3 regions of the Halalkalibaculum sp. DA384 genome follow, and region 1 is predicted to be linked to each of the others. Evidence: riboswitches for the same ligand, from Rfam matches in the RefSeq annotation. Region 1 holds a riboswitch; each other region holds the start of a gene.
The links. A riboswitch is a leader RNA that binds a small molecule or an ion and turns the genes downstream of it on or off. The one in region 1 is predicted to bind thiamine pyrophosphate.
Positions count from the first base shown of each region.

Region 2: another riboswitch for thiamine pyrophosphate. It lies ahead of ACG2E4_RS09560 (magnesium transporter); the one in region 1 lies ahead of ACG2E4_RS01400 (TonB-dependent receptor).
Region 3: another riboswitch for thiamine pyrophosphate. It lies ahead of thiD (bifunctional hydroxymethylpyrimidine kinase/phosphomethylpyrimidine kinase); the one in region 1 lies ahead of ACG2E4_RS01400 (TonB-dependent receptor).

Region 1 is NZ_JBINJE010000001.1:352,379-358,255, forward strand. Features, by position in the region: gene ACG2E4_RS01400 (TonB-dependent receptor) at 1-2,066, opposite strand, end outside; TPP riboswitch at 2,208-2,303, opposite strand; gene ACG2E4_RS01405 (M28 family peptidase) at 2,579-3,868, shown strand; gene ACG2E4_RS01410 (M14 family metallopeptidase) at 4,227-5,877, opposite strand, start outside.
Region 2 is NZ_JBINJE010000013.1:80,203-86,079, forward strand. Features, by position in the region: gene groL (chaperonin GroEL) at 1-495, opposite strand, end outside; gene ACG2E4_RS09555 (phosphoribosyltransferase) at 624-1,274, opposite strand; gene ACG2E4_RS09560 (magnesium transporter) at 1,479-2,498, opposite strand; TPP riboswitch at 2,501-2,596, opposite strand; gene ACG2E4_RS09565 (L,D-transpeptidase) at 3,397-4,317, shown strand; gene ACG2E4_RS09570 (hypothetical protein) at 4,557-5,024, shown strand; gene ACG2E4_RS09575 (transporter) at 5,051-5,877, shown strand, end outside.
Region 3 is NZ_JBINJE010000003.1:246,892-252,768, forward strand. Features, by position in the region: gene thiE (thiamine phosphate synthase) at 1-424, opposite strand, end outside; gene ACG2E4_RS03475 (thiazole synthase) at 426-1,214, opposite strand; gene thiS (sulfur carrier protein ThiS) at 1,380-1,589, opposite strand; gene thiO (glycine oxidase ThiO) at 1,624-2,727, opposite strand; gene tenA (thiaminase II) at 2,814-3,488, opposite strand; gene thiD (bifunctional hydroxymethylpyrimidine kinase/phosphomethylpyrimidine kinase) at 3,545-4,381, opposite strand; TPP riboswitch at 4,434-4,537, opposite strand; gene ACG2E4_RS03500 (DsbA family protein) at 4,744-5,325, opposite strand; gene ACG2E4_RS03505 (IscS subfamily cysteine desulfurase) at 5,351-5,877, opposite strand, start outside.

The DNA.
Region 1 (5,877 bases):
ACAGCCGGAGAAAATGAAAGAGCTGTATTTTCATAGGTTGCCACCTCCTGTCCGCCCAGGTAGTAGGTATAATTTTCAATCCTGTTGCGGCTGAAGGTGGCATTCCCGGACCACTCAAGTCCCCGGTACAGTTTTGTGCCCACCTGCAGCTCAACACCTGCTCGGTAACTTTCAGGGACATTCTGACGGATGCTGGCACCCACATCGTTGATTTCGCCTGTCAATGCAAGCTGGTTCCTGTAGTTCATATAATACAGGTTGACCGCTCCAAAAAACGTGCTGAATGAGGCGCGGTAGCCCAGCTCCCAGTCATAGAGCGTTTCATGGCTGGGGCGACTTTCCGGCGTGGAGTTGACATACTCTTCGCGCGTAGGCTCGCGGTTGGCCACACTGAACGATGCGTATACCCGCTGCCGGTCATCCACCCGGTAGACCAACCCGAGTTTGGGATTCAGGAAGCCAAGCCGGTCGCTCTGTCGCACATCAAGAATCTGCTCGGATCCCCCCGAAGTCTGGGTATCCTTGCCCAGAAAATCATAGGTTATTTCACGGAACTGCAGGTCCAGGAAACCGCTCAGTGTTTCCGTAAAATAGTATTGACCTTTACCATAGATGTTGAAGTCGGTTTTAAACCCGTTGTTGTTATAATAGGTTTCCTCGATACGGCTGTCGCCGGCGTAGCGCGCCCAGATCACCTCGCCAAAATGGTCGCCGTCATACTCATTGTATCCCCCGCCCAGTGTTACCGACCAGCGATCCGCAACCCGGTAATCGGTGGAAAAGACAATCCCGTAGAAGTGATTATCCAGCCACCGCCGGCGTACCAGGTCACTTTGGGTGATGGTCTGGCCGCCGATCTGAATCGGCCCGATACCGTAGGTTGCGAGGTCATCTTCATCGCGAAACTCCTCGTAATAGCCCCGGCCGTAGGTGTAGTGAAGCGAGGCGTTGGCATTCCAGCGGTCCGCCAGCTGGTATGAATAGTGGACCTGGTAGTGATCCTGCTGGTAGTTGTCGGTTTGGTCCTCGTAGGTAAACTCGTTGAACTGCCGGTTGCCCACGTTGTTGCGAAAATGTACAGCCTTTTCCCCGGCTATGCCGAGACTGGTTATATACCTTTCAAGCTGATCTGAATTCCCGTTCAACACCGGTTCCGGCACGCCATTCCACGCCTGATAGGTTTCCTCTACGCCGGAGAGCACATCGACCTTGAGCAGACTTCGCTCACCATTCCGGGAACCGCTCAGGTAGATCGATTTCAGGTCGGACGTCGCCCGGTCGATATACCCGTCCGAGATGATTTTGGAGAGGCGACCTTCAAACTGCCAGCCGTTTTCCATCAGGCCCGAACCCAGCTGTACATTTATTTTTTGAGTGTTGAATGAGCCGTAGCCGGTATTGACCTCCCCATAGGGCTCGGGGGTCATCGTCGAGGTCTGGATATTCATCGTGCCCCCGAACGCTCCCGCGCCGTGAGTTGAAGTGCCGACTCCCCGCTGGATCTGGATATTTTCCACCGACGAAGCCAGATCAGGGAGGTCAACCCAAAAAACTCCATGCGATTCCGCATCATTCAGCGGAATTCCATTAATCGTGACGTTTATACGCGTGGGATCGACGCCGCGAATACGCAGGCCGGTATACCCGATCCCCGTCCCGGCATCTGACGTGGTCGTCACCGATGGGGTGGAGCTGACCAGGTATGGGATATCCTGGCCGAGATTCCTCTTTTCGATCTCTTCGCGCTCGATATTTTCGTAGGCCATCGGTGAGGCCTCATCCACCCGCAGCGCCCGAACAAACACTTCGCTGCTCATCACCGATTCCGGAACAAGGGCAATGCGGAGATCGCCGCCTCCCCGCTCCTCAATATTAATCGATTTTGACCTGTAGCCAACAAATGAAACCGTGACTTTTTTTAATCCACCATCGACCAGGAGCAGCTTAAAACTGCCGTCCGCGGCTGTTGTGGTCCCGTTTTGGGTGCCCTCCTGGACAACATGGGCCCCTGCGAGGGGCTCGCTGGACCGGGCATCGATGACAGCCCCCGCGACAGTCTGGCTCAAGGCCGTATTCTGGTTAAAAAATTGAATAAAACACAGGAATACCGCTCCTGCTGCAAAACGTGTGATGTGAGTAAACATGAAAAAATCCTCCATCTTATTTGTTTATAAGAGGAGGAGGTAAACTTGCAAGAAGTGCTGAAGCATGGGAACTCCAGGTTTCCCTACGCCGGTGTTAACCGGTTCAGGTTCTTAGGGTATGATCTCAGCCCGCTGTTGCAAGCACCCCCAACCATTGTGAGTGTGTATTTGTATGTGCCGTAAATATAATGCTACTCGAAAATCTTTCAAAGATAAATACCAGAGGGTTTTGCAAAACCCTCACTTCTTCGTTCTGAGGGAGTTGTACTCCCGTTAAAAGCTCAATAAGGTCGACAGTACAACTCCCTCCCAACAAAATAGCAGGTTCTGCAAAGGTCTTTGCCAATCATTTTATATTGTAACAAAGTGATTTACTGTTGCAACTTTCATGCTGTATTCCCGATTTTCAGGTACTGCTTAACTCAATTGTTGCTATGAACGGTAGAACCCCGGTATTACTGGCATTCATGTTCTTTTTTATTTCATGCGGACCGGAACAGTCGTCCCCGGAAGCGCCCCGGGCACGACTTTCCGCCACCATTGAACCCGGCGATATCAGGACCCATATCCAGTTTCTTGCCAGTGATTCGCTGCGGGGCCGTGCAACAGGCACGGCCGGGGAAGCGATCGCAGCCAACTACATTGCCGATGCCTTCAATCAATTCGGGATTGCACCACTGGGCGAAGACGATACCTACTTTCAGCCTTTCACCGTGACCACAGACCATCTCCACAATCCGCCCCGGGGGGATACCTCCCGGCAGCGGGAACGGCCTCTTCTCTCCCGGAACGTAGTGGGAATCATAAACGGAAGCAAAGAACCAGATTCCTACATGATCATCGGCGCCCATTATGACCACCTCGGCACGGGAGGATACGGCTCGCTCGCCAACCGGCGAAGGAACCAGATCCACAACGGAGCCGATGACAACGCCTCCGGCACGGCGGGCATTCTTGAACTGGCGCAGTACTTTTCGGTTAATTCTCCCCGGAAAAGCCTGGTCTTTGTTGCATTTTCAGGGGAAGAGATCGGCCTGCTGGGATCGCAGCATTTTGTCGACCAGCTGCCGGTACCGCCAGAGCAGGTCGAGGCGATGATCAACCTCGATATGATCGGGCGACTGCAGGATAACAAACTGCTCATTTTCGGCACCGGCTCCGCTGAGCGGTGGGAGCAACTCATAGCAGAAGCCAACACCGACTCGCTTCAGATCGAGACTTCGGCAGATGGAACGGGAGCCAGCGACCACACCAGCTTCTATAACAAGCAGATTCCCGTACTGCACTACTTCACCGGTACCCACGGCGACTACCACCGCCCCACTGACGACGCCGGGCAGATTAATTATGACGGCCAGGACAAGGTGCTGGAGCATGTGCGCCGCGTGATACAACAGCTGGACAAACCTGGCAGCGAGCTTACATTCACGGAAGTTCCGGCCAGTGAACAGCAGAAGGGGATTAGCATGAAGGGCGTGACCCTTGGCGTAACGCCGGATTACGGCTTTGACGGCACCGGCATGCGAATTACAGGGGTCAACGCCGGTGGACCAGCCGGGCGGGCCGGACTCCGGAGTGGAGATGTAATCATAAAGCTGGATGGCCAGCCCCTGAAGGATATCTATGAATATATGAAGATTCTGGGCGGGCTCGAAGAAGGGGAAACCGGTACCGTTACCGTCCAGCGCGGAGAGGAGGAGCTTACCCTCGATATCCGGTTTTAAGTGGTCGCATTTTTCCAATCATTAAGAATGTCGACGCTTTATAAATACACCATCCAGGAGTCTGTCGGTCGGACTTAGAAAATCATTACGAAAATGTCTCAGTTTGAGACAGATTTTGTGATTCTTTTGAGGGGAACAGTGGTTCTATTTGCCGAAAAAGAGCACAAAATATGACCAAATCTGACGCTTTTGCAATAGGTTTAGCTAAGTCCGACAGACTCCCAGTACATTTAAAAATTTGCTTACTTCCCATGGTTCTTCCAAGCGTGAACACCTGACATAGCCCGTAACTTATCTCCTAAATTGAACTAACCTTTAAAAAATCGTCTCACCTCTCACGTCTGGCGTTTGCCATCAGCTACTGTCCCACCATGAATACCGCATTCCCAAAAAGCAGTTTCCCGTTGTGCCAAAAAGCGCGGAACAGGGGATTATCGATCATATACACCACTCTTCCCTCCCCGATCTCCTGAACCCCGAACGTCAGCGTTTGTTCCAGTTCCTGCTCGGCCCTGTAGCCGATAAATCCACTCAGGTGGGCATCTTTTCGGGCAATCCCGACATTCCACCCATCCTTCAGGTAGCGATATGCGTCGGTATCCAGCTTAAGAGAAAAATAGGTGTCTCCGAGCCCGTACCCGAGCGGATGCGAGGCATCGATCAAAATTTTGAAGACAGATCCGCTGTTCGCTTCGCTGACCCGTTCTCTCTGCTGTTTATAAAATGAAGTGCCGTAAGCGGGGTCACTGTCTTTAGATTCGCCCTCCTCTTTTGTAGTCAGGGAAAATCCCTCCCTGCCAGACAGAAAAGCGTTGGCCTGCCGCAATGCAACCAGTCTTCCCCCGCCGGCGATCCACTCCCTTATGGCTCGCAGGCGATCGTCATCAATGATGCCCGCGTAACTACCGCCTGGTAAAATGAGCAGATCATACCTTTGCAAATCTACATTGTCAAAATAGCCGGAGTCCACCAGCGTGACGGGATAATTAATCTGCCGGTCAAAAAAGTGCCATATTTCACCTACGTTGCCGGCGGAAGTACCTTTACCGGAAAGGACCGCCACCCTTGGCTTTTCTAAAAAGCGAAACGAATCAGATCCAAAATTGGGACCGGAATCCACCCAACCTGTGGAGACGGGGTACAGCGGCTGCCCGAAACCGTTTGCTGTCTGTTGAACAACCTGGTCAAATTGAGCTCCGAGCTCCGCGTTTGCATTCCGCGTAATCACCAGCGTCCCCGGATCGTACCTGGTACCGTCAATAACAAATTGACTGCCGGCAATATGGATGTCAATGCCCTTTTGGAGCAGGGCTGCCACCATCCGCATATCGCTCAACGACTTCCATTCAGCCAGGTAGGCATAGGGAGTTCCCGCATCCTCATTCTGTACCCGGGGGACCGGCGGTTGGCCGGGAACGGGATCGACACGCTCCTTCAAGGCGTACCCATCCAAACCATAAGCGTAATGTTGTCCCCATGCGGTAATATCGTAGGTGACGGAATCGGTCAACTCCGGATTTGGCTCAAAAAAGATGCGTGCCAACACCGACTTCGGCTGGTATGCACTTACAAGGTAATCGTCCGTTGTGAGATCAAACTGCTCGTACTCCCCGGTTTGATAGTTGTACCCGGTATAGGTCTCTTCCCGCGGTGCCATGCCGTACTGCACCCGGTGCTTTTCCAACAGGTTGAACAGCGAGCGGAGTTTGTCGGGATTATTATCACCGCTGATTACGTACGTTTTGTATTTGCCCGCCGGGTTTTCGCGCGACTGCCGGTAATAGGCGGCAAACTCGTGCACGATCTCTTTAGCATGTCGGGAGGCTACCTCAATCGTCGAAAGGCCGGTGGTGACGTGGTGCGTCAGCCGATCTCTGAGTGTCAGGGTGTCCCCTTCTGCCTGGATGATGCGGAGTCCCGCCTGGCCGGCCTGCTCGTAGGTCATCCCGATGGACCCGTTATAGGTGGGGTAGGTATCCCCGTAGCTTGGATAAAAAAGATCGAACACC
Region 2 (5,877 bases), on a different contig from region 1:
AGCCTCCGCTACAAGATCTCCAATTGCAGTATCATTATGTGCCGATATGGTGGCTACCTGCTGTTTTTCCTTGTGTGTTTTTACCGGTCTGGAAATTTCTTTTAATGCCTCAACAGCAACGGCTAATCCCCGGTCCAATCCTCTCTTCAACTCGATAGCACTAGCCCGGGCGGCCACATTTTTGAGTCCCTCGGCAAAAATAGTATAAGCCAAAATTGTTGATGTAGAGGTCCCATCCCCCACCAGGTCACCGGTACGCTCGGCAGCTTCTTTCAATACCTGTGCCCCCAGATTTTCTTCGGGGTCTTTCAGGTCAATTTCTTTCGCGATGGTTACGCCATCATTACATACGAGCGGTTTTCCCCATTTTTTGCCAATTAACACTGATTTGGATTTCGGACCCAGGGTTACGCGAACGGCATCATAAAGAGTGGTAGCCCCTTTCAGGAGTTTCTCCCTGGCTGACGTCTGAAAAAGTAGTTTTTTGTAAGCCATAATGTTCTCCTTGTTAAATTCATTACTCAAATAAATTACGATAGGAAACCACAGATGGGTATAGGCTTTGAAACCAAACGGTATGTAAGAAATGTTCTTCTAGCTCATGTAAGGGAAATCCCTGCCAATTAGGCTGGAGAAGATTTTATCGTTTGATTACGCCAATTACTCAGGTAGCGTTGCACATCTTCATCACTAAGGTTCGTAAAATTACGATATCCCTGTGAAACGGCTGCCAGATGTTGATATTTATCCAGTATAACTACGTCATCTGCTTCGGTCTCAAGTGCAGTGAGCCTGGTTAGTCCCGAAACCGGAGCTGCTATTACAATCTTTCTGGGTTGGTGCTTACGACACATTCTAAGAGCAGCAAAAATGGTCGCTCCAGTGGCAATACCGTCATCCACCAGGATGACCACACGATTCCTCAGGTTGGGCAGTTCCTTTCCATTGCGGTACTCAAAAACACGTCGTTGAATTTCTTTATTTTCTTTTGCCTGAACTTTGGCAATGATATCCCTGGTAAGATATTGGTTTGACCACGGGTCAAGGTACAGGCTTCCATCCTCTGCAAGTGCTCCAAAGGCAGCTTCGGGCTGTTGAGGATAGCCGAGTTTACGGGTGATGATTACATCAAAGTCGCATTCCAAGGCTCGTGCCACATAATACCCTACCTCCACTCCGCCGCGAGGAATAGCCAACACGACAGGCCTTGCCGGTTTATATTTTTTGAGCGCCTTGCCCAGCTCTATACCTGCCTCTTTTCGATTCTCAAACATGACTGTTTTATCCGTTGAGAGTTAATCTATTAGTGCATCAAGCTGCGCATTAATAACTTTAACTTCCTTAAAACGAGTCACCAACCCTATAGGTGCTTCTACCAAATGGTTGAGAGGGGTTTTCCTACACAGGATATTCAGGCGAAACTTCCTTGTAATGGCCTGGCGTTGGAGGTTGAGGGTGGGGTGCCGTCCGATAGCTATTCAGAACATGATGGCCGTGGTGATAAAAAAGTAGGTCAGGATAGACAGCACGTCCTGGATGACGGTTGCGATGGGGCCACTTCCAAAGGCCGGATCGATATCAAACAGGTTGAACAGAACCGGCAGTACCATGGCAACCAATGTGGCCGTAGAACAGGCGGCCAGCAGAGACAGACTCGTTCCAAACGCCAGCTGTGGGTCATTCCAGTTCCAAAGGAGAAATGGATATGAAATCGCTGCCAATACAATCCCTATGGTTATGCCGGTGAGCAACTCTTGCCAGAGCACATTCTTGATGGCCACTCCCACAGAAAGCCCACGTACAATAATTGTTTCCGTTTGCGTACCCACTGCGTCTGCCAGGTATACAATTCCTGGAATAAAAAAGGCAATGGTTAACTCTTCCTGAAGCCGGGACTCAAATCCACTCACCACCTTGGCGGCAATAAACGCTCCCAAAAGCCCAAGTAACAACCAGGGCAGCCGGTGCCAAAAGCGCTTGAAAATTGGTTCCTGCAGTGCGGTTCGTGCTTTGTTCGTATCCTGCAAGAATCCACCCACCCGGCTCAAATCCTCTTCGTGCTCTTTTAGCAGGACTTGTAGTAGAAGATAAGGCGGAATCAAGCCGATAAATTCTCCCTCTTTGTTTACCACCGCCAGGGCCGATTCTTTATGGTGCACTGCGGTCCATGCCGCCACTTCCTGGTCTATTCCCGGTCTAATCGTCGGGGGCTCCTCATCCATAATATCTCTTGCCGTCAAGTGATCACCAGCGGAATACAGATCTTCAATTCGTATCAATCCCACAAACCTGGGGCCATCACAAACAATGATGTGGGAGGCACACTCAAAGGCTTGTTCTGTTAGTTTTTTCTGGATGTCGGTGGCATCTAGACCGGGAGAAACAATCGGTACAGAGGTAGTCGCAAGATCGGTTGCTATTTGTAAATTGGACTCTATAATGTCTAGAGGAACGGGAGAAGATATAGCCACCGAATTGCGGTATATATTGGAGTTCAAATCAAAAAAGCCAACGGTTTCCTTGCGCCGGTATTACCCGGGTCAAGTTCAAGGGGTATACTCTCAGTTCCATTTAAGGAACACCCTCAACCACTGGCTTTCAATGCCGGCACCATTCAAGCACCGACAAAGGTAGACCGTTGCACACTTTTTGGAATTTCCATTAACTGGAAGATTCCGAAAAGAAACCCTCGGCCATTAATTCAGGGGTTGCCGTCAGCAACACCGTAGTGCCACTCACGACTGTGCAAACTCAATATTTCAAAGACTCTCTTTAAGAACTATTAAAAATATAGAACCTGCCGATAAACCTATTTGTAATGTTTTTTCGTCAACCAGTGTACAACTTTCACCTACACAAACAAATCAAAATAATGCGTTGTTTTGTTTAGACAGCCTTATCAAAATAGAAGAGAAGGATTTTTCATTGAGTGGTTTACTACCACATCCAAATGCATAGGCACATGATTGGATAGACTTAAAAATCCCATTTGGTCAGAGTCCAGTCGAACTATGAAGTTTTCCACGGCCAATGGTGTCCAGAAAGTGATACAAGTAAGAGCCCCGCAGGTAATAGTTCACTTTACAAAATTCCAAGGATTTATATCACACGCCTTGTCAATAAAATAAGCACTTCTTGATATCAAAATATTGAGGAATTTTAACCAGCAAGATAAACACCAATAAACATAAAGTTATGAACCGCTTAACTGTTTTGTTGTTTATGTACCACTTGATGAAGTGGGAAAAGAATTTACGCATTCATCGAGTTCAGGATGAGCAGATGAGAAACCGATATCAGAGGATGGGGTGGTTTGCGAAACGTCTGCAATACCAGGGAAACCAATTAATGATATATCTCTGATATGAAATCAATCATATAGATAGATCCATACACATGACAACATTCCGAAACATATTTTTTCTGTTAGTAACGGCTACGCTTCTTCTGATTTTCTACAACGAAAAAGAACCCGCAGTTTCTTTTGAGAATATTTCCGGAATCAAGACTTCTTCAAGCAACTTTCAGCCCCTCCACTTTTTTAAGGATACGGTAAAGGTCAAGGACTATTTTAAGGTGATGGACAATATCATATTCCGGTATGACTCTTTGCTCACCTATCCGATTTCCGAGCACTTGATCATTCGCAATAATCCCTGGGTGATCGATTCACTGGCGGCTACCGATTATTATGACTTAAAGGAGCGGGGAATTACCAGCCTGAATCCGAAAGAACTACCAATCTTCACACCGGGTCAATTTCTTGTTATTCCTGACTCCTCAGCGGTGGACAGCCTTAAACTGCTTTTCGAACAGACCTGGCTTGATCTGAACATACCTGAATTCAAACTCCGTATTTGGCAAAATGACAGCGTGATCCATGAATTCCCGGTGCGCGTGGGCAGCAATGAGCATAAGTACCTGGCCATGGCCGGCAGAGTTGTCGATCTGCGCACCCATACCGGTGAGGGAACCATCATCCGGCACGTAAAAGAACCCGCCTTTATCAATCCCGTCAACAATCACCCCTACCACGTCACCCGTCGGGACGATGGCGTAGAGACCGCGTTGCCCAACGTGCCGTGGCTGGAACCCGAAATAAACGGTCTGCGCTATGGCCAGCTTATCCATCCCACCACCAACATCGAAACCCTGGGTACCCCCTCTTCCAACGGCTGTATCGGCACCTCCGAGGCAGCGGCCTGGTACCTGTATTATCAGGCTCCGGTAGGTACACACATTGTCATTCGGTATGATTTGGAAGTTATCGACGAGAATGGGAATCCCATACGGCTGCAAAATCCATACAATCGGTAAGCTTGCATTACCTGAACTCCTAAGCGTTGATCTATCGCGAGGATTATTTAAACAACACGGGCTGGTATTAATGAATATTCGGAGAATAATGATGGAAAGGTTCCAGGCTGTAAGGGTTTGCTCTACAACTTGCAGCGTGTTTAAACCACATGTTGTCTAAAGGAACTCAGCACTTCTTGTGACCAGTTATTTGAGGAAATTTTAACCGTTAAATAAACTCCAACTAAATACAATGAGCTATGAAACGCTTACGTGTCTTATTAATAGCATTGATGCTGGGCAGTTTTACGTCCGCATATGCCCAACAACCCGGGCAGCAACAGCAGATGCAGCAACAAATGCAGCAGATGAACCAGATGATGCAAAAGATGAATCAGCTTATGGAGCGGACTCATACAATGAACCAGGAGATGAATCGTCGTATGCAGCAGGTTCAGGATGAGCAGACCAGAAACCAGTACCAAATGATGCACCGGTTCAATGAACAGATGCAGATGACCCTCGGCACCATGAAGAATGCCGCCGAGCGATGCAATCAGATGCAACAAGACCAGCAGATGACGCGCGACCGAACCATGCAACAGGATATGGATCGGCTCCGTCAACATCTTAACAACATGACCGGACAAGCCGAAGAGGCCGTCCAAACGATGGAGCGGATTACCAAACGCCTGCACCAACAACAAGCCACCGGTAGCAACAATTAAATCAGGTTTCTGAGATGAGGCCTCAAATGCGAGCATTATTAGTAGGAGGAGTGCTATGTTGGGCAGCTGGAGCCGGGCAGGCCAGTGGACAGGCCCTGACCTATAATGGGTCTGTACAATACGCCACCGGCTCCTACTATTTTACCGAGCAAACCGGGAGCTTTTATTTCAACAACGGGCTTGGTATTTCCGGAGATAGGCTAAGCCTGCACCTGAATGTACCCTTCATCGCCCAGAACACCCCGTGGATTTCCTACACCAGCTCAGGAATGGGACCACTACCCACAGGCGGCCCCCATAACCGATTAGTTGACGGCAGCGACGGTGGACAAGGAAACCGTCGCGGCAGGAGAAGAATCGATCCGGGTACTACCGATACCCTGAACTTCACCGAAACCCATTTTGGGGATCCTTCTCTTTCGGGAAGCGTAAGAATTTACAGCTCCGGGTTCGGACAGACATCCGTCAATGGGAATTTTGGCATAAAATTTCCGCTGACTGATGCCGATTCTGGATTTGGTACCGGGGCGTGGGATTTCGGTGCCGGGCTATCCTGGTCGCAGCGCGTGGCCGGCAATACACTCCTGTTACTGAGCGGAATGTATTGGCAGCTTGGCGACATGGATGACCTGGATTTTAAAAACATTCTGAGCTACAGCGCCGCCCTAGGGCAGACTTTCCAGGAGGGCAAGCTGATGGCTACGGCCAGTTTCTTTGGCTCTACGCAAATTATCGAGGATATCGATCCACCAATGAATGCCGGAGCCGGGCTGAGCTTCCAGGTGGCACCGAATGTCGCCCTGAATACCAACCTGCTTGTTGGATTAACAGAGTCGGCATCCGACTTCAGTAT
Region 3 (5,877 bases), on a different contig from region 1:
CCTGCGGTGCTCCATATTCCGCTTTTGATGCGGTATAAAACACCGGACCAAACAGCAGGAAATCGGCGCCGCAGCTCTCTGCCCGGACAGCCGATTCGACGGAATGCACGCTGGTGCCGATGATCAGTGATGAATCGAGCTCCTTAATATCTGCAGGAGAGATGCTGGTTTCCCGGCAGTGAACGCCATCAGCCCCCACGGCCAGGGCGATGTCTGCGCGGTCGTTTACAAATAATTGTGCATTCCATCTTGAAGTTATCTCCCGCAGCTTTTCGGCACATTCAAACAGCGCTCTGCCGGAAAGATCCTTCTCCCTGAGTTGCACGGCCTTAATCCCGTTACGGCATGCCTTTTCCACCACTTCGGCAAGCGGACGCGGCGCACATTTTTTCCGATCGGTAATGAGGTAGTATCGGAAGGGCATTCTACTCATCCGTGTTCGCGACCTCAATTCGACCCTCCATCGGGCTGGAAGCGTTGGCGTACAACCGGCGCGGCATGCGTCCAGCTTCAAATGCCAACCGACCTGCCTCGATAGCCAGTTTCATCGCCTGTGCCATCTTCACCGGGTGCCTGGCCTGCGATATGGCCGAATTCATCAGTACCGCATCCATCCCCAGCTCCATCGCGATGGCGGCGTCAGAGGCCGTACCCACCCCGGCGTCCACAATCACCGGCACATCCACTTGTTCACGAATAATCTGCAGGTTATACGGGTTGCGGATGCCCATACCGGAACCGATGGGCGCTCCCAGCGGCATGACGGCGGCGCACCCCATCTCGGCCAGCTTCTTGCAGGTAATCGGGTCGTCATTGGCATAGGGCAGCACGACGAAATCTTCCATAATAAGCTGTTCAGCCGCCTTCAACAACTCGGCAACATCAGGGAACAGCGTCTCGTCATCACCAATCACCTCGAGCTTCACCCAATTGGTATCGAGGGCTTCGCGACCCAGTTGCGCGGTCAGTACCGCTTCTTTGGCGGTATAGCATCCCGCGGTATTCGGCAGGATAAAATAGTTGTCCCCGTCGAGATAGCTGAGGATATCCTCCCCTCCGTCACGCTCCAGGTTTGCCCGGCGCAGGGCAACAGTCACAATCTCGGTGCCGCTTGCGTTCAGTGCCCGGCGCATGGTCTCGGGATCAGGGAATCGCGCGCTCCCCACGATAAGCCGGGAATCAAATTCCTTGTCTGCTATCTTCAGTTTACTCATAATTTTTTAAGTCAGATTAGGATACTCTATTCGAGGGCTTTGCAAAACCGTCTATGCTATTTTGAAGCGCAAGCATTTTTAACACAGATGCCGTTTTCTCTTACTGGTCCAAATCACAACCTTAAACCGGGGGCAGGTGCTGGATCAGCGATTCTTCATTCCAACTCATCCTCCCTGTGTGGCACGGATAATTTCGATACGATCCTCTTCATGCAGTTGCTGCCGGTCCCATTGGGATTTGGGAACGACGGAATCATTCAGGGCAACGGCCGTTCCCTTGCTGTCTCCATCGTCTTCGACATCAAACTCGGCCAACAGCTTTTTCACTGTGTTGGCTTGTGTATTAACAGTGTCTCCATTTACAGTCAGTTTCATAATTTTATAGATCCTTGATTTTCGGGTTTCTTTTCTAAAAACGACCGGGGCGAAACGGTTCAAGAACCTCAGCGACCGTCCCATCCAGAATTTCATCAGCTATTGAATAAACAGTTATAGGCGTCAACAGGATTCCGTGGCGGTAGTGCCCCGTGGCGTAATAAAGCCCTTCCATCTCAGTCTGGCCGATAATGGGCGCATGATCGCGGCTGGCGGGTCGGAGTCCGGCGATGGTCTCCACCAGCGGCAGGTCGTAGATGGAAGGCACCGCCTCCCAAGCCTCTTCCAGGAGCTCCTTCTGTCCCCCTGCCGTAGGTGTTTGGTCAAACCCCTTCTCCTCGCTGGTGGCTCCCAGCCGGATCGTACCGTCCTCTTTGGGAACCAGGTAGAATCGCGGCGATCGCACGATCCCCTTCAGGTCACAGTCATCTGTTTGTTGAAGCGTTATGATCTGTCCTTTCACGGGACGAATCGGCGGTTTGATCTTGTCTGGAATGCCGGCAATTTTCCCGGACCAACAACCAGCGGCCAAAATCACTTTATCAAACTTAAAATTTGAGGATGCCGTTGAAAGACCTCTAAGTGTACCCCCGGCAAGATCAATCTGCTGCACCGCATTTTTTTCCAGCAGCAGACCGCCCCGCGATTCAAACGCCTTCCTGAGGCATCGGACCAGCGCCCGGTTGTCGATCTGGGCGTCATCCGGCAGCCACACGGCCGATACGATCTTTGGCGAAAGCAGTGGTTCGCGCTCCCGGGCCTCTGTTCCCGTTATCATCTCAACCGTCAATGATAGCTCTTCCCTGAAATTGTATAGTCGTTGCAGGTGCTCGGTATCATCGCGGTCGACGCCCACCAGCATGGTTCCGCACCGGTCGAATTCAGGAACATTTTCAACATCTTCGGCCAGCTCCTCCAAAAAGCGCGGGTACAGGCGCAGACTCTCCTGCCCCAGCTTCATCAGCTCGATCTCCTCGAACCCCACTTCTGCGTAGGGAGCCAGCATCCCCGCTGCCGCCCGGCTGGCCTCCTGCCCGACGGTGCCCTTCTCAAACAGCGTGACTTCGGCTCCCCGCCGGAGCAGCTGCCAGCCGATACTGAGTCCGATAATACCGCCGCCGATAATGCCGATTTTCATATTTTGGAATCTTTATTTGTATTCTGTCTCGGTGTTTACAGGGCGTTGTGCCTTACTTTCAACGCACTAATTCGGCTTGATACTGCCTATTCTGCCTCCTCCAACACCTCCCGCAACGGCCACTGCTCCCTGCGATAGGCGCTCTCCCAGAACATCCACTCCAGCTCGGTGGACTTGACAAACGCCTCGGTCATCTCTTCCAGTCGCTCTTTGGATTCACGCTCCGCTACCTCGTCGGTGATCTCAATAGCGCGATCCACGCTCTTGTTGAACTCTTCTCCCGCGTAGGTATCGATCCAGTCCTGGTAGGGATTCTCTTCGGCTGCATTTTCGTAGATCTCCAGTCCCACTTCCCGGTATATCCAAAAGCAGGGGAGCAAGGCGGCTATATTTACGACATTATCTTTTGTAGCTGCTGTTGAAAGCAGAAAGTTGGTATATGAAAAGCAGGAGGGAGATTTTTTGGGGTTCATCTCCGTTCCGTACTGCTCGTAAAAATTCTGGTGCAGCTGCCGCTCTACGACCACCGCCTCGCTGGCAAACTTGAAAAAGTCGTACATCTGGGTTGTGGAATCACAGCGAACGCCGGCCAGGGAGAGCGCCCTCGAAAAGTCCGCCAGGTACAGGGTATCCTGCTTCAGGTAGAACAGGAATATATCTTCGGGTAGTGTCCCATCGGTCAGTTCCCGGATAAACGGCAGTTCAAGGATGGCGTCGTACATCGGTTCAATAGTTGACCAGAGCTCGTCGGTGAATTTCATTCTGTGATCTGGATTTACTTTTCAACAGTTAGTTATGGAGGTAGTTTATATTTTCGTTACTGCCACCACTGATAAAAATGGTGCAGCGGGCCGTGACCTTCGCCTATGCTGTATTCGCTGCCTGCTCTTATGGCACCGGAGATATACTCTTTGGCGTCCTGAACAGCCTCAGGAAGCGGCTTCCCTTTTGCGAGTCCCGCCGCAATGGCTGACGAAAGGGTACAGCCGGTGCCGTGGGTATTCGGCGTATGAACTCGTTCTGCCTGGAACCAGTACACCTCCCGGCCGCTGGTGTCTTTCTCGTTCAGTACCAAACAATCGATGCTTTTCTCGTCGCTGAAGTGCCCGCCTTTCAGCAGTACGGAGCGGGGCCCAAGCTCCAGCAATTTCCGGGCAGCCGATTCCATCTGTGAGCGGTCTTCAATTTGGATATCCAGCAGGGTCTCTGCCTCCGGCAGGTTGGGCGTAATATTCGTACTCAGCGGGAACAGGCGCTCTTTTAACGTTTCAATTGCATCATCTTCAATAAGCCTGGCCCCGCTCTTGGCCACCATGACGGGATCAAGCACTATGTTGTCAACAGCATGAGTTTCCAGGCGATCCGCAACTGTTTCCATGACAGGAGTGTTGAACAGCATGCCTATTTTTACAGCATCTACGCCCAGATCACTGATAACAGTATCGATCTGCAGGGCCACAAAGTCGGGCGGCAAGGCGTGGATACCGGTGACGTCAGTGGTATTCTGGGCGGTCAGGGCGGCCAGTACCGACATGCCGTAACACCCCATCGCAGCAAAGGCTTTAAGATCGGCCTGGATCCCCGCACCGCCCCCGCTGTCAGATGTCGCGATGGTCAGTGCCCGGGCATACGTCTTGGCTGGTGTTTTTTCCATGGATAAACAGCAGTGATTTTATTTAGTGCTGTTTACCGGCAGAAGATGGGCTGAAGTTGAGGTGTCGTTTCCCTCCGCTGGTACTAACCAGGTCAAGTGTTGAGGATCTTATCTCAGCCCTTTCGCCTGCGCGAAAAAGCACTCCTAACGACAAACAGCGGTCACTAAGTGAACAAGATGATATTACCGAAAAACACTACGCTATGCAAACGGTGAAGAAGGGCCGTGCCTTATTCAAAAGCATTAATTTCCGGATTAACTGTCTGCATTTAACTTATTGATGCGTGACGGGTAACGAGTAAAGAGTAACCCGTGATGCGCAGTAGAAGCAGCGTTACTCCTCACTTATTACTCGTTACAGATTACGCATCCTCCGACATCTGGCTTTCCAGGAGAGATTTAAACTGATCGTATGAACGTGGAAGCTGCTGTACCTTGATGCCGTTGATAAAAAATGTGGGCGTTGAGTTCACCCCCATATTGACTCCTTCCTGCTTCTGTTCCATCACTTTTTTTTGCGTTTCTGCAGCATTCAGGTCACTTTGAAACTGCTGGACATCCAGTCCCAGTTCCTTTGCATATCCAATAAAAATCGACTGTGGATTCCCAGAACTCGACCAGTTGTCCTGGTTCTCGAACAGCATATCATGCATCGCCTTGAACTGCCCCTGGTTCCCGGCTGCCTCGGCTGCACGGGCGGCCAGTGCCGCAAACTGATGGCTGTTCAGCGGAAAGTAACGGTATTCCACCTTCAGTTTATCCCCGAACTCCTCTTTTAGTTTTTCAACAACCGGATGGTAATAGGCGCAGGCCGGGCATTGGTAGTCGCTGTACTCGGTCAGTACGATATCGGCTTCACTGTCGGACTCCTGGGCAAAGGATCCCGCCGCGGTTAACAAGAAAATAAAAGTCGAAAACGAGAGGATTTGTAGTAAACGTTTCATAAATCGTTATCTGGTTTAAGATTCGTTAAAGCTTAATCATACTAAAATGCCTGGTCAATACCTTTTCCAGGATATTAAATGCTTCTGAGATCTCCTCTTCCGTTGTCTGCTTGCCTAACGAAATACGGATGAACTCTCGTGCCTCCTGCTCATCACGCCCCAGGGCCACCATGCTGGCCGCCGGTTTTTCCGAGCCCACCGAACAGGCGCTGCCGGTCGAAATTGCCAGTCCGTAGCGGTTGCACTCGATCATGGCGTACTGCCCCTCCATGCCGTGAATACGCAGCCCAATAATATTGGGAAGGCTGTTTTCAGGGTCGCCCTCCAGGGTAACATCGAATTCACTTTCCATCAGCAGATCCAGGAACTGGTTGCGCAGGGTTCGTTCCCGTTCCAGCTCATCTTCCCGCTGCCTGGCTATATCACGGGCAGCAGCCATAAAAGCTCCAACGCCCGGCACGTTCACTGTTCCCGAAGCAAAGCCTTTTTCCTGCGTTGTTCCCGGGATCACCGGCTTCCAGCTCAAAGCAGGCCTGACGTAAGCGGCTCCCA